2 regions of the Clostridium sp. JNZ J1-5 genome follow, and region 2 is predicted to be linked to the other one. Evidence: predicted binding sites of a transcription regulator. Region 2 holds the regulator's gene; the other holds the start of a gene.
What was found. Region 2 encodes LexA, which represses DNA repair genes until DNA is damaged. Its sites were predicted from a motif close to CNAACANNTGTTNG; they were not measured.
Positions count from the first base shown of each region.

Region 1: uvrB (excinuclease ABC subunit UvrB) is a predicted target of LexA. The motif match lies at 1,531-1,544, and genes of this name have one in related genera.

Region 1 covers NZ_CM132773.1:1,416,526-1,424,241, reverse strand. The annotation lists gene ACWW38_RS06760 (S41 family peptidase) at 1-66, shown strand, start outside; gene ACWW38_RS06755 (PDZ domain-containing protein) at 101-1,384, shown strand; gene uvrB (excinuclease ABC subunit UvrB) at 1,559-3,532, shown strand; gene uvrA (excinuclease ABC subunit UvrA) at 3,577-6,399, shown strand; gene ACWW38_RS06740 (FHA domain-containing protein) at 6,479-6,907, shown strand; gene ACWW38_RS06735 (FtsW/RodA/SpoVE family cell cycle protein) at 7,020-7,716, shown strand, end outside.
Region 2 covers NZ_CM132773.1:77,237-84,952, forward strand. The annotation lists gene mutS (DNA mismatch repair protein MutS) at 1-392, shown strand, start outside; gene mutL (DNA mismatch repair endonuclease MutL) at 411-2,333, shown strand; gene miaA (tRNA (adenosine(37)-N6)-dimethylallyltransferase MiaA) at 2,375-3,307, shown strand; gene hfq (RNA chaperone Hfq) at 3,418-3,654, shown strand; gene ACWW38_RS00485 (methionine gamma-lyase family protein) at 3,740-5,023, shown strand; gene lexA (transcriptional repressor LexA) at 5,072-5,680, opposite strand; gene ACWW38_RS00495 (hypothetical protein) at 5,815-6,213, shown strand; gene ACWW38_RS00500 (tyrosine recombinase XerC) at 6,260-7,249, opposite strand; gene purB (adenylosuccinate lyase) at 7,537-7,716, opposite strand, start outside.

The DNA of each region.
Region 1 (7,716 bases), 1.3 Mb from region 2:
TACAACAAAGATAAAGATCCTCAATTAAGTAAAGCCTTAGATATGGCAAAACAAGGTTTAAAGTAGAGAATAAAGAAAGGGAGAGGAGAAATAATCTTACATGAGTATTGCATTAAATGCATTAGAGGCTACTGCTTATGCTATAGTCAAACCGCCTTATGTATTTATTTTAATAATTTTTGCTATAATATTTTATAAGCAAAATAGAAAAATTGTTATGATTCAAAAAATGATTATTGGAGATAATATAAATTCTCCATTTGAACTTACAATTTCAGAGATAATGTTTGGATTATTTGCAGGAATTATTGGAAGCATTATGTTAGGGTATCTAGGAGTAAGTTTTAGTGAAAATACATCTATAGAACTGATATTTTTACTATCTGTATTCTTAATGTTCATTAATCCAAAGTTTATATGTTTTTCATATTCAGGAGCTATTTTAGGCTTTATAAGTATTTTGCTAGAAATTATGAAAGGGATGTACAATACAGATGTAACAGCTTTAAGTTTTTTAAATATAGATGTAGTAGCTCTTATGACCTTAGTGGCAGTATTACACTTTATTGAAGGCATTCTTGTTATAATTGATGGAGACAAGGGAGCAATACCTGTATTTACTAAAAAAGAGAACAAGATAATTGGAGGATTTGCTCTTAAAAGATATTGGGCAATTCCTGTGGCTGTTGCGTTGATTGTAAATTCTAGATCATATTCTATTGATAGTATAATCTCTCTTGGAAACTGGAATAGTTGGTTAAAGCCAACTACTCCAATTGAACTTATTAAAGATGCTGCTATACTGTTAATGCCCTTTTATGGTGTTATAGGATATAGTAGTGTTACATTTACAAAAACTAAAAAGGAAAAGTCCATTTCATCAGGAATTATGATAATGTTGTACAGTGTTTTATTATTTATATTTGCTAGATTAGCGGTTTTAAATATATTCTTTAAGTTGTTTTTAGTGATTTTTGCACCAGCAGCTCATGAAACTATGCTGTACATACAAAGGTACAGAGAGGTAAAGCAAGAACCAAAATATGTGAGCAATGAAAATGGAATGATGGTTTTAGAAGTTGCACCTAATTCACCAGCTTCACAAATGGGAATTAGAAGTGGAGATGTAGTAATTGAAGTAAATCATAAGAAAATATTTAGAGAAGATGATATAAAGAAAACTATAATAGAAGCTTCGAATATTGCCTGGTTTAAAATAAAAAGAGCGGCAGGTAATCTAGAAGAAATAAGATATAGAAATACAAATAATTCTAAAAGACTGGGTATTGTATTTGTTCCTATAAATATTCCAGATGAAAATACAGTTGTAAAAGTAGATGGAAATAAATTTAGCGATATTTTAGAAAATATGAAAAAAAAATAAGGATAAAAGGAAAAACGCTGGTCTATCGGCGTTTTTTATTATATAGAGAATTATAAAATTACTCTTTTGTGAATAATTTTATAATTTTCATATTGTTTGTAAAATATATTGACATTAAATTTATTAAAGGATAAAATTTATAGGAACGAACTAATGTTCATAGGAGATGAATAAATGGGAGAATTTAAAATACATTCTAAATTTAAACCTACAGGAGATCAGCCTGAGGCTATAAAGAGTATAGTAGATGGAATTAAAAAAAATGAAAAGTTTCAAACTCTATTAGGTGTAACTGGTTCAGGTAAGACTTTTACAATGGCTAATATTATAGAAAAAGCACAAAAACCTGCATTAATACTGGCTCATAATAAGACTCTTGCAGCTCAGTTAACATCAGAATTTAGAGAGTTTTTCCCAGAAAATTCTGTGGAGTATTTTGTATCATATTATGATTACTATCAGCCTGAAGCATATGTGCCGCAGACAGATACTTTTATTGAAAAAGATGCATCTATAAATGATGAAATTGATAAGTTAAGGCACTCTGCTACATCAGCGTTATTTGAGAGAAAAGATGTTATTGTAGTTGCCTCGGTTTCATGTATATATGGCTTAGGTAATCCAGAGGAATATAAAAAATTAACTGTATCATTAAGAGAAGGGATGCAAAAAGACAGAGATTCAGTAATGAGACAGTTAGTAGACATACAATATGAAAGAAACGAGGTTAACTTTGTCAGAGGAACTTTTAGAGCACGAGGAGATGTATTAGATATATTTCCGGCATCTTCTAGCAACATAGGGGTTAGAGTTGAATTTTTTGGAGATGAAATAGATAAAATAAGAGAATTTGATGTACTAACAGGAAATATTGTCAATACTAGAAAACATGTTTCTATATTTCCGGCATCTCACTTTGCTACTTCAAAGGATAAGTTAGAAATAGCCATTAAAAGAATTGAAGAAGAACTAGAAGACAGAGTTAAAGAACTAGTGGCAGAAGATAAGTTGCTGGAGGCACAAAGATTAAAGCAGAGAACAAATTTTGACATAGAAATGATAAGAGAAGTTGGATATTGCAGCGGTATAGAAAATTATTCTAGAGTGTTAGATGGAAGAGCATCAGGAACCCCTCCTCAAACATTAATAGATTATTTCCCGGGAGATTTTTTGCTATTTATCGATGAAAGTCACGTTACTTTGCCTCAAGTTCGTGCTATGTATGGAGGAGATAGGTCTAGAAAAGACAATTTAGTAGGGTATGGATTTAGACTTCCATGTGCTTACGATAATAGACCACTGAAATTTGAAGAATTTGAAAGAAAACTGAACCAAACCATATTTGTAAGTGCTACACCAGCAGCTTATGAGCTTGAGCATTCTACAAATATAGCAGAACAAATTATAAGGCCTACTGGACTTTTAGATCCAGAAATAATTGTAAAACCTGTAAAAGGACAAATAGATGATTTATATTCAAGTATAAGGGAAACAATTGATAAGGGCTTTAGAATTTTAGTAACAACTCTTACTAAAAAGATGTCAGAAGATTTGACGGATTATCTGAAAGAGATGGGAATTAAGACCGAATATCTTCATTCAAGCATTGATACCATAAAGAGAATGGAAATAATAAGAGATTTAAGAAAAGGGGAATTTGACGTACTAGTAGGTATAAACCTTTTAAGAGAAGGATTAGATATACCAGAAGTTGCTCTAGTTGCAATATTAGATGCAGATAAAGAAGGCTTTTTAAGATCTGAGACATCTCTTATACAAACAATAGGTAGAGCTGCTAGAAATTCAGAGAGTAAGGTTATAATGTATGCAGATACAATTACTAAAGCTATGAAATCGGCAATTAGCGAGACAAATAGAAGAAGAAAAATTCAAATGGAGTACAATGAAAAGAATGGAATAGTCCCAAAAACAGTTTTAAAAGACATAAGAGAAGTTATACAAACTAAAGTGTCAGAGGAAAAAGAAAAGTATAATGTGGATGAGAATACTGAAAAGCTTACTAAGAAAGATATAGAAAAAATCATTATTAAGTATGAAAAAGAAATGAAACAGGCAGCAAAGGAATTGCAATTTGAAAGAGCAGCAGAACTTAGAGACGAGATTTTGAAGCTAAAAGAAAAACTTTAGATTAGATACCTTAGAAGTATACTAAGGAAAGGAGCAACAAAAAGGTGAAGGATAAGATTTTTATAAAGGGCGCTAAAGTTCATAACTTGAAAAATGTTGATTTAGAAATACCTAGAGATAAGCTGGTAGTTTTCACTGGACTTTCAGGATCAGGTAAATCCTCTTTAGCTTTTGATACTCTATATGCAGAAGGTCAAAGAAGATATGTAGAATCGTTATCTGCATATGCAAGACAATTTTTAGGACAAATGGATAAACCGGATGTGGAATATATTGAGGGGTTATCCCCTGCAATATCCATTGATCAAAAGACTACAAGTAGAAATCCACGTTCTACTGTGGGAACTGTTACAGAAATATATGATTATTTAAGATTATTATATGCTAGAGTAGGAATTCCTCACTGCCCAAGCTGTGGTAGAGAGATTACTCAACAAACCTTGGATATGATGGTAGATAAGGTTATGGAGCTTCCTGAAAGAACTAAACTTCAAATTTTATCGCCAGTTATTAAAGGAAGAAAAGGACAGCATGCAAAGGTTCTAGACAGTATAAAAAAGAATGGATTTGTAAGAGCTAGAATAGATGGAGAAATTTTTGATCTTCAAGAAGAAGAGATAAACTTAGAAAAGAATAAGAAACATAATATTGAAGCGGTTATAGATAGGTTAGTAGTAAAGGAAGGAATAGAAAGTAGATTAACAGATTCTATTGAGACAGCTTTAAAGCTATCAGATGGTCTGGTAATTGTAGATATTATAGATGGGGAAGAGATATTATTTAGTGAAAAGTTTGCCTGTCCAGATTGTGGAATAAGTATAGATGAGTTAGCTCCAAGATTATTTTCGTTTAATTCACCCTTTGGAAGATGTGATAGATGTGATGGAATAGGAAGCTTAATGGAAATAGATGAAGATTTAATAATACCAGATAAGACAAAAAGCATCATGCAAGGTGCTATAATAACATTAGGGGATGGAGCTCTCAAAGAAGATTCTTGGACATTTAGTATTTTAAAAGCTTTATCCAAACAGTACAATTTTAATTTAGATACACCTATAGAAGAGTTACCAAGAGAGATACTAGATTATATATTATATGGATTAGGTGGAGATAAAATAATCGTAGAATACTCAAAAGAGGATAAGCAAGGCTTATATAACCACAAATATGAAGGTATTATAAATAATCTAAAGAGAAGATATCTAGAAACTAATTCAGATTATATAAAAAGACAGGTAGAACAGTATATGAGTGATACTCCTTGTCCAAAATGTAAAGGTGCTAGATTAAAACCAGAAGCATTAGCTGTTACTGTTGGAGAAAAAAATATATTTGATTTCGCAAATATGTCAATAAAAGATGAATTAAATTTCTTGAATGGTTTAAAGTTATCTGAGAAGAATACTATAATTGCAAATCAAATATTAAAAGAGATAAAGAGCAGATTACAATTTTTAATAGATGTAGGGCTAGATTATCTAAATCTAAATAGAAAATCAGGAACACTATCAGGAGGAGAATCCCAAAGGATAAGGCTTGCAAGTCAAATTGGATCAGGATTAGTGGGTGTTTTATATATACTTGATGAGCCAAGTATAGGTCTTCACCAAAGAGACAATGATAGACTTATAGGTACCCTGAAGCATTTAAGAGATTTAGGGAATACTCTTGTTGTAGTAGAACATGATGATGATACGATAAAAGCAGCAGATTATATTGTGGATATAGGTCCTGGTGCAGGAGAACATGGAGGAAAAGTTATTGCAGCTGGAACTATAGATATCATAAAAGCCTGCAAAGAATCTATTACAGGGCAATATTTAACAGGAGAAAAGCTTATAGAGATTCCTAGTAAAAGAAGAAATGGAAATGGTAACCTTATAAAGGTTGTCGGGGCTAAAGAAAATAATCTTAAAAATATAAGTGCAGAGTTTCCACTAGGTGTATTAACTTCCGTTACTGGAGTGTCAGGTTCAGGCAAAAGCACATTAGTAAATGAAATTTTATACAAAGGACTAAATAGGAAAATAAACAGATCTAAAATAATTGCAGGAACACATAAAGAAATATTAGGTTATGAAAATATAGATAAAATAATAAATATTGACCAAAGTCCTATAGGAAGGACGCCGAGATCTAACCCTGCAACTTACACGGGTTTATTTGATATAATAAGAGAGCTTTTTTCTAATACTCCAGAAGCTAGAATGAGAGGATATAAACCTGGAAGATTTAGTTTTAATGTTAAAGGTGGAAGATGTGAGGCTTGTCATGGAGATGGAATAATAAAAATTGAAATGCAATTTTTATCGGATGTATATGTACCATGTGAAGTCTGCAAAGGTAAAAGGTATAATAGAGAAACCTTAGAAGTAAAATATAAAGGGAAAAATATTGATGAAATTTTAGATATGACAGTACAAGAAGCCTTGGAATTTTTCGCAAATGTACCTAGAGCAAAAGCAAAACTTGAAACCCTTATGGATGTAGGACTTGGTTATATAAGGCTTGGACAACCATCTACCCAATTGTCAGGAGGAGAAGCTCAGAGAATTAAATTAGCTTTCGAATTATCAAAACGAAGTACTGGAAAGACATTCTATATTTTAGATGAGCCTACAACTGGGCTTCATACAGATGATGTTAATAGACTTATAACAATTCTTCAACGTCTTGTGGATACAGGAAATACAGTTGTTGTAATAGAACATAATCTAGATGTAATAAAATGTTCAGATTATATAATAGATTTAGGCCCAGAAGGTGGAGATAAGGGTGGAACCATTATAGATGTTGGTACACCAGAAAAAATAGCGAAAAATAAAAGTTCTTATACAGGATATTATTTAAAAAACATGTTATAATAAAAAGGAAAAATAAAGACTAGCATAATCTAAATGCTAGTCTTTAGTATGATAAATTTTTTATTAAGTAGGTGAAAAAATGCCTTTATTAAGATTAATTTTAAGAGTCCTAATTATTGCAGTTATATATATAATTATTTTCTGGGCTTTAAAAATTATGTACAAGGATATAAAAGGTGGAAACAAAAGAAAAAAAGTTGGAAAACGAATAGGATTAGAAGTTATGCAAGTTGGAGGCGGGAATTCTATTCTAAAGATAGGGTCTGTTATTCCAATACATAATAAGCTTACTATAGGAAGAAAAGAAGATAATCAGTTGGTGTTGCACGATCAGTATGTTTCAGGTAATCACGCTGTTATATTCATTAAAAATAATGAATATATCATAGAAGATTTAAAGAGTACCAATGGAACTATAGTAAATAACGAAAAATTAGATAAAGCTACTTATCTAAATATAGATGATGAGATTGAAATTGGGGAATATATATTTAAGGTAATAGGTTAAGTAAAGTTTAGAAGTATAACTTCTAAACTTTATGCTTTTATCCTATAGGAATTTATAAGTAAAACAGAATGTAAGTGACTTTTTTACTATTTAAAGAATGGAGAAGTAATATATGGATAGTAAGCGTTATGAAAAAAAATTATTAAGGTATACGTATATCTTTTGTCTTATATGTTTTTTTAATTTAAGTACTTTGTATTGGCCTAAGCAAACTATTGATAAAACAGCAATTATTATGGGAGTAATGATATGCGGATTAATTGCATATGCACACTTTATAATTAGAAAGTTTTTCCCGGATGGGGATAAGTATATACAGATTTTTGCTAGTATTTTAACTGTAGTTGGTATAGTTATGCTATACAGGCTAAATAAAGGTGAAGCATTAAAACAGGTAATTTGGTTTACTGTCGGTATAATAGGTTTTATATTGATAGTAGTATTGCTGCCAGACTTAAAAAGATTTTCAAAATATAGATATTTTTATCTAATTTGCACTATAGCTTTAATGGCTTTAGGAACATTATTAGGCCAAGAAAAGCATGGCTCTAAGAATTGGATTACTTTAGGTGGGTATGCTTTTCAGCCTTCAGAATTTGGGAAGATATTACTAGTGGCATATCTTTCAGCAGCACTGAAAAAATATGAAAATTATAAGGATTTAATTGAACCAGCTATTATAGTAATGATATCCTTAGGATTTATGGTTCTCCAAAAAGATTTAGGTTCAGCACTAATATTTTTTGGTATTTCAGTAACAATGCTGTATATAGCTACATCAAAAATTAAATATGTGGCAACTTGTTTTG
Region 2 (7,716 bases):
CTGACGAATCATATGGTATTGAAGTTGCAAAATTGGCAGGAATACCAGAAGGAGTTATCAGTAGAGCTAAAGAAATACTGACAAGTTTGGAAAGTAAAGATAGCAAGTATATAAATGATGATATTAAAGAAAAAATTTTCAATAATACAAATTATGATGATAAGAATTGTAATGATAAAAATAATGCAGAAAAATTTAATGAAGATATACAATTAAGAGAAAAAGAAATTGCAGTTACTAAATTAAAAAAAGAAACAAAACAAATAGGATTTAATGACATAGAAAAAGAAAATTTATTAAAAGAAATTGAATCAATTGAAATATTAAATATGACACCTATGGAAGGTTTTAATAAATTATATGATATAATTAAAAGAGTTAAATCCTTATAGTATATAGAAGGTGGTCAATTGAAAAGAATAAATTTATTAAATGAAGAAACTTCTAATAAAATAGCTGCAGGAGAAGTGGTAGAAAGACCTGCTTCTATTGTAAAAGAATTGATTGAAAATAGTATTGATGCCCAATCTAAAAATATTATTATAGAAATAAATGAAGGCGGAAAGAAAGAAATAAAGATAACTGATGATGGCAGGGGTATACACCCTGATGATATTGAAAAGGCCTTTATGCCCCATGGAACTAGTAAAATAATAAACATTGAGGATTTATACGCTATTAATACCTTTGGATTTAGGGGAGAGGCTCTTCCTAGTATTGCAGCGGTTTCAAAAGTTAGTTTAATAAGCCGACAAGGAGATAATAATTTTGGAAAAGAGATTTATATTTCCAATAGTAAAATTGAATATTTAAAGGATATTGGATGCAACATAGGAACAACTGTTAAAGTCCATGATTTATTCTTCAATGTACCTGCAAGGCAAAAATTTCTAAAGTCGGACCAAAGAGAGTCTAGTCTAATATCTAATATGGTAAACAGACTAGCTTTAGCAAATCATAATATATCTTTTAAGTATTACAATAACGATAAAAGTTCTCTTACAACCTTTGCTTCTACAGATGTGAAGGATACAATCAGAGCTGTATATGGTAAGAATATTTATGAAAACTTAATAGGCTTTGAAAAGCATTTTGATATTATTTCTGTTCATGGATACATTGGCAATACCGAAATAAGTCGTGGAAGTCGTAATAATCAAAGTATATTTGTAAATAAAAGATATATAAAAAGTGGTCTTATTACAACAGCCGTGGAAAATGCTTTTAAATCATTTGCTACTGTAAACAAATATCCTTTCTTTGTGATTTTTCTAGATATATATCCAGAATTTGTTGATGTCAATGTACATCCAACTAAATCAGAAGTTAAGTTTGAAGATGAAAGAATGATTTACAAGATAGTATTCGACACTGTCCATAGTGCTATAGCTGAAAGTATAAGAAAGTCTTTTGCTATAGATGATAGCAATTATTTTGATGATATAGATAAAAAAGAAGTTTTAAATAATAAGGAAGTTTTAAATAAAAATGAAGAAGAACCTATACTTGTTCAAATGCCAATTGATTTAAAAGAGAATAGCGGCTTTATTAAATCAAGTATAGAAACATTGGAATCTAGTAGTAAAAAGGATTATTTAAATACTGTTTCATCTGATTACATTAATTTAGGCAATAATATGGAATATAAATTGGAAAAAACGAGTATTATACAAAATACAGATAATATAATGCTTAAGGACAGCTCAAATAATACAATGCCTATTAATTCATCAGAAAAAGATAGAATTGCTAAATTTCCTCCATTACAAATTATAGGTCAGTTTAATAAGACTTATATACTAGCTCAGGCTATGGAGACTTTATATATGATAGATCAGCATGCTGCACATGAAAAAATATTATTTGAAAAGTTCAAAGAACAAATTAAAAGTAGGGATGTTATATCTCAAATATTAATGACTCCTGTTGTTGTAGAACTTAGCCATCAAGACTATACTTATTATATAGAAAATACTGATGTATTTAAAGAAACTGGTTTTAGCATAGAAATCTTTGGTGATAATACAATAAGTATAAGGGAAGCTCCTATGATTTTAGGGAAAGTAAATGTAAAAGAATTTTTTCTAGAGATGCTTGATAATATAAAGAATATGGGATCAGGAAAGACTGTTGAAGTTAAGTACGATATGATTGCTTCTCATGCATGTAAGGCTGCTATAAAAGCAAATCATTCTTTATCTCAATCAGAAATAGTTTCTTTAGTAGAGGAATTAAGATATATAGAAGAGCCTTTTAACTGTCCTCATGGAAGACCTACTATTATTAGAATGCCTTTAAAAGATATAGAAAAAAAATTTAAGAGAATTCAATAAAATATCTTATATATCTTATTATTAAACAAAGGAGATTTTAAATGAAAAAAGACTTATTTATTTTGGCAGGGCCTACTGCTGTTGGCAAAACAGAAATATCAATAGAATTAGCAAAAATGTTAAAGGGTGAAATTATCTCAGCGGATTCTATGCAAATCTATAAGTATATGGATATTGGCTCAGCTAAAATTAAGGAGGATGAGAAGCAGGAGGTTCCTCATTATCTATTAGATTTTGTTGATCCACATGAGGAGTTTAGTGTAGCTGAATTTAAAGAAAAAGCGACTGAGATAATCAATGAAGTCCATAGTAGAAATAAGCTTCCTATGATTGTTGGAGGAACAGGCTTTTATATTGATTCTTTAATATTTAACTATGATTTTGCAAATACAAATAAAGATGAAGATTACAGAGAATATTTGAAGAATCTAGCACTAGAGAAGGGAAATGAATATGTTCATAATCTTCTTAAAGATATAGATATGGAATCATATAATAAATTGTATCCAAATGATTTGAAAAGAGTAATTAGAGCGCTTGAAGTATATAAACTTACCAGAAAAACTTTAAGTCAATATAATTCTGAACAAGATATTTATGATATACCTTACAATGTACATTATTTTGTTTTGACTATGGATAGAGCTAAACTATATGAGAGAATTAACAAAAGAGTAGATATTATGATGGATGAAGGGCTTGTTGATGAGGTAATCAAATTGAAACAAATGGGATGTACTGATACCATGCAATCCATGAAAGGTATTGGATATAAAGAAATCCTATATTATCTTGATAATAAAATTACACTTGAAGAAGCTGTTGAAATGATTAAAAAAGGAAGTAGAAATTACGCTAAAAGGCAGCTTACTTGGTTTAGAAAAGATAAGCGGGTTATATGGATTGATAAAGATAAACATAAAAGCAATCATGAAATATGCAAAGAGATTGTAAGTCAATTAAAGGAAAATTAAAGTTGCATATTAAATATTTGTTTAAATAAAATTATTCTTTATTCAAACAAAAATAAAGGATTTTAGTTATTTTTATAGAATATAACATATAAAAAGTGGAGGGAATAACTATGAATAAGCCATCTAATAACTTGCAAGATCTGTTCTTAAATAACGCTAGAAGAAATAAAATTCCAGTTATAATATATTTAACAAATGGATTCCAGCTTAAGGGAAATGTTAAGGGATTCGATAATTTCACAGTTATATTGGATAATGAGGGGAAACAGATGATGATATATAAGCACGCCGTTTCAACAATAGTACCTGCTAAACCAATATTATTTACTCAAGATGAAAATAACTAAAAATAGGCAAGTATTTGCCTATTTTTTTTTTATGTGATAATATATTTACTAGTCAAACACACTAAGGAGTCGGGGGTTTATACATATGATTAATGAGATGAAAGAACTATTATCTAATAAATACAGTATTAATAGCAAAGCTTTAGAACTGTATGAAATTGCAATTGATGATATTAAAGATCAATTTGCATTTTTAGATGAAATAAGAGAATTTAATCAACTAAAAGTTTTGAATGCTATGCAGGAGGAAAGAATAAGTGAATCTCACTTTACTAATTCCAGTGGCTATGGATATGGAGATATTGGTAGAGATTCTTTAGATAGAGTATATGCTAGAATATTTAATTGTGAAAGCGCCATTGTACGTCCTCACTTTGTAAATGGAACCCATGCTTTAGGAGCTGCTTTATTTGGTAATCTTAGGCCTAATAATACAATGCTATCTGTTTGTGGAAAACCTTATGATACACTACATGGAGTTATAGGAATAGACGATACAGAGGGAATGGGATCCCTAAAAGAATATGGAGTGAAGTATAGACAATTAGAGTTAAAAGAGGATGGTAAACCAAATTTAGATGAAATAAAAAAGGTATTGCTAGAAGATTCATCTATTACTTTAGTTCATATACAAAGATCTACAGGATATGGATGGAGAAATTCATTGCTTATAGAAGATATAAAGGAAGTTATTGATTGTGTAAAAAGTGTTAGGAAAGATATCGTATGTTTTGTAGATAATTGTTATGGCGAATTTATGGATGTTTTAGAGCCTACTGATGTAGGTGCGGATTTAGTAGCAGGATCACTTATTAAAAACATAGGAGGAGGAATAGCTCCAACTGGAGGATATATAGCGGGTACTAAAGAATGTGTTGAAAAAGCATCTTATAGATTAACTGTACCTGGAATAGGGGGAGAGTGTGGTTCTACTTTTGGAGTTATAAGATCTATGTATCAGGGATTATTTTTTGCTCCTCATGTTTCTGTGGAAGCTTTAAAAGGCGCGATTTTTTGCTCGCGCATCATGGAACTTGCAGGCTTTGAAGTTTTACCTAAGTATAATGATAGAAGAAGTGATATAATTCAATCAATCAAATTTAATGATAAAGAAAAATTGATTCAATTTTGTAAGGGAATACAATTAGGATCTCCTGTTGATTCTTTTGTGTCCTGCGAACCGTGGGATATGCCAGGGTACTCTGATCAAGTTATAATGGCTGCAGGTGCGTTTGTTCAAGGATCCTCTATTGAACTATCAGCAGATGCTCCAATTAGAGAACCTTATATAGCATATCTACAAGGTGGGCTTACTTTTGATCATGCTAAAATAGGTATATTGATAGCATTAAGTAAAATTTTAAATTAATGTATTAAAAAACTAGTAAATGATTGAAACTTTCAATCATTTACTAGTTTAATACCTTCTGAATAATCCAATTAGCTTACCTACAATTTGGCAATCTTCAACAATTATAGGTTCCATAGTTTTATTTTCAGGCTGTAATCTTATGTAATCTTTTTCTTTAAAAAATCTTTTTATAGTTGCTTCGTTATCAATTAATGCTACAACTATCTCTCCGTTATCTGCATAATTACATTTCTCGATAATTGCTAAGTCTCCATCAAATATACCTGCTTCAATCATGCTTTCGCCGGAAATATTTAAAATAAATAAATCTTTATTACTTGGCATATAATTTAATGAAATAGGAAAAGAATCCTCAATGTTTTCTACAGCTAAAATAGGCTGACCAGCAGTAACTTTACCAACTATAGGTATGTTTATCATTTCCTTATTTATAATAGGATCTTTAAGTATTTCTATAGTTCTTGGTTTTGTAGAATCTCTTCTAATTAATCCCTTTTTCTCAAGCCTAGCTAGGTGACCATGAACAGTAGATGTAGAGCTAAGACCAACCCCTGCACAAATTTCCCTAACTGATGGTGGATAGCCCTTTTCAACTATTTGCTTTTTTATAAATTCATATATTTCAGTTTGTTTATCTCTTTTAGTATCGCTCATTTTATACACTCCTTACCCTATATTTTGAATTATATCACAGATTTTCGCTTATATCAAACTAATGTTCTGCAAATATTGATTATTATATAATCTTTTGATATAATACATTAATAAAATAGGAAGAGGGGATAGATATGGCTAAATCTTGTATTTTTGAAGTCGATAAATTATGTATTAATTGTGGCGAATGTAATAAATGTGATTTAAACTCAAATAAACAATGTAATAACTGTGGCAAATGTTTGGAATTAGAGGGATATGATTCTAAAATTATTAATATTGATGAAATATTAGAAGAAGGAGAACTTGAAAATTTTGAAGTTGATTTAAGTGAGGTTAACGATGAAAAGAACAAATGTTCGAATTTGGAAGTTTTAGCTTCTATGAATGAGGGATTAGCAGAATCTGATATCAAAATAGAATACATAGATGATGTTGATGGGTTAAGTGAACTTTTAGAAGATGAAGAATCTTCTAAGATCATAAATGAAGTATTTCCTGGATTAGTGACCATTAATAAAATAAAAAAGTAGTATAAATAATAGAAGTCGTTCTTGTATTTACTAGAACGACTTTTTATTATTCTTCATCGCTTAAAGGGTTTAAACTCACTGCGTGTCGTAGAGTCTCATCATCTACGTGGGTATAAATCTGTGTTGTTGATACATTTTCGTGGCCTAATATTTTCTGAAGGCTTCTTATGTCTACATTTCCGTATTTATACATTAAAGTAGCGGCTGTATGCCTTAATTTATGAGGAGAATACCTCTTGCTATCAAGACCTGCTTTTGAAATATATTTTTTTACTAAAAGTTCAACGCTTCTATTGCTAATTCGCCTGTAATTTTTACTTATAAATAATGCATCCTTATCTTCTGGTATTACTTTGTTATCTTTGGATCTACGTATAAATAAGTAATTACGTATAGCTTTTAAGCAGGCGGTGTTTAAGTATACGGTTCTTTCTTTGCCTCCTTTACCTACAATAGTTAAAGTATCTTCTTTAATTCTGGATATATCTATGCTGCATAATTCTGAAAGTCTCAAACCACAGTTTAAGAATAAAGTAATTATACAATAATCTCTTTCTTTATTTTCTCCGTCGATAGATGAGAGTAGGAGTTTGCTTTCTTCTAAAGTTAGATAAACTGGATTTCTTTTGTTTATTTTTGGTGTCTCTAATTCTATTGCTGGATTTTCATCGATAAGTTTAGCTTTACCATGAAGATATTTAAAAAAAGATTTTAATGCAGCTACTTTTCTTGCTCTAGCGTAACTGCTGTTATTTCTATAATTTTCAGTAAAAGATATAAAAGCATATAAGTCGGATAATTTTATTTTTCTTATAAAGTTCTCATCTATATCCTCAATAGGTATTTGGTCGAATTCTATATCTTCTTTTACGTATCCTTTATATAATTTTAAAAATCTAAAAAACATAGATAAATCCCACTTATAACCGGCTAGTGTATTTTGAGATTTACCTCTGATGGTTCCAAGATAGTTTAAAAATTCATTTAGGTATTCCGGAAGTGTTGGATCAAATATGGCTCTAAGCTTATAATTCATAATCCCCTCCTATTTTTATGTACTAACTTCGCTAAATTTATATTTAGCGAAGTTGAAAATATGTTATTAATGTAGTGGTCATAATTTTAAACCACTACATTAATATTATATAACAAATAGCTTTATAGGAATAGTATTAATTTTAATATATACAATGCGATTATATATAAAATAGAAATTTAAATTTTTCCTACAGTAGTTTTATAAGTATAAATTTATTTTGAAATTCATTTTTGAGTTTATTTTGATAATAAGTTTAATTTACAAATAAATTCTTAAATATTAATTTATACATTAATTGAAACGTCTAATCCTAAAATATTTTTATTATTTTCAAGAATTGGTTTGATTGAATTATTTATAAAATCATCAACTTGCCCCACTGATCTTCCGATAAATTTATTAGGATCAATAATCGATAAAATTTCATCTCTGCTCATCTTAAATGAAGAATCATTAATTATTCT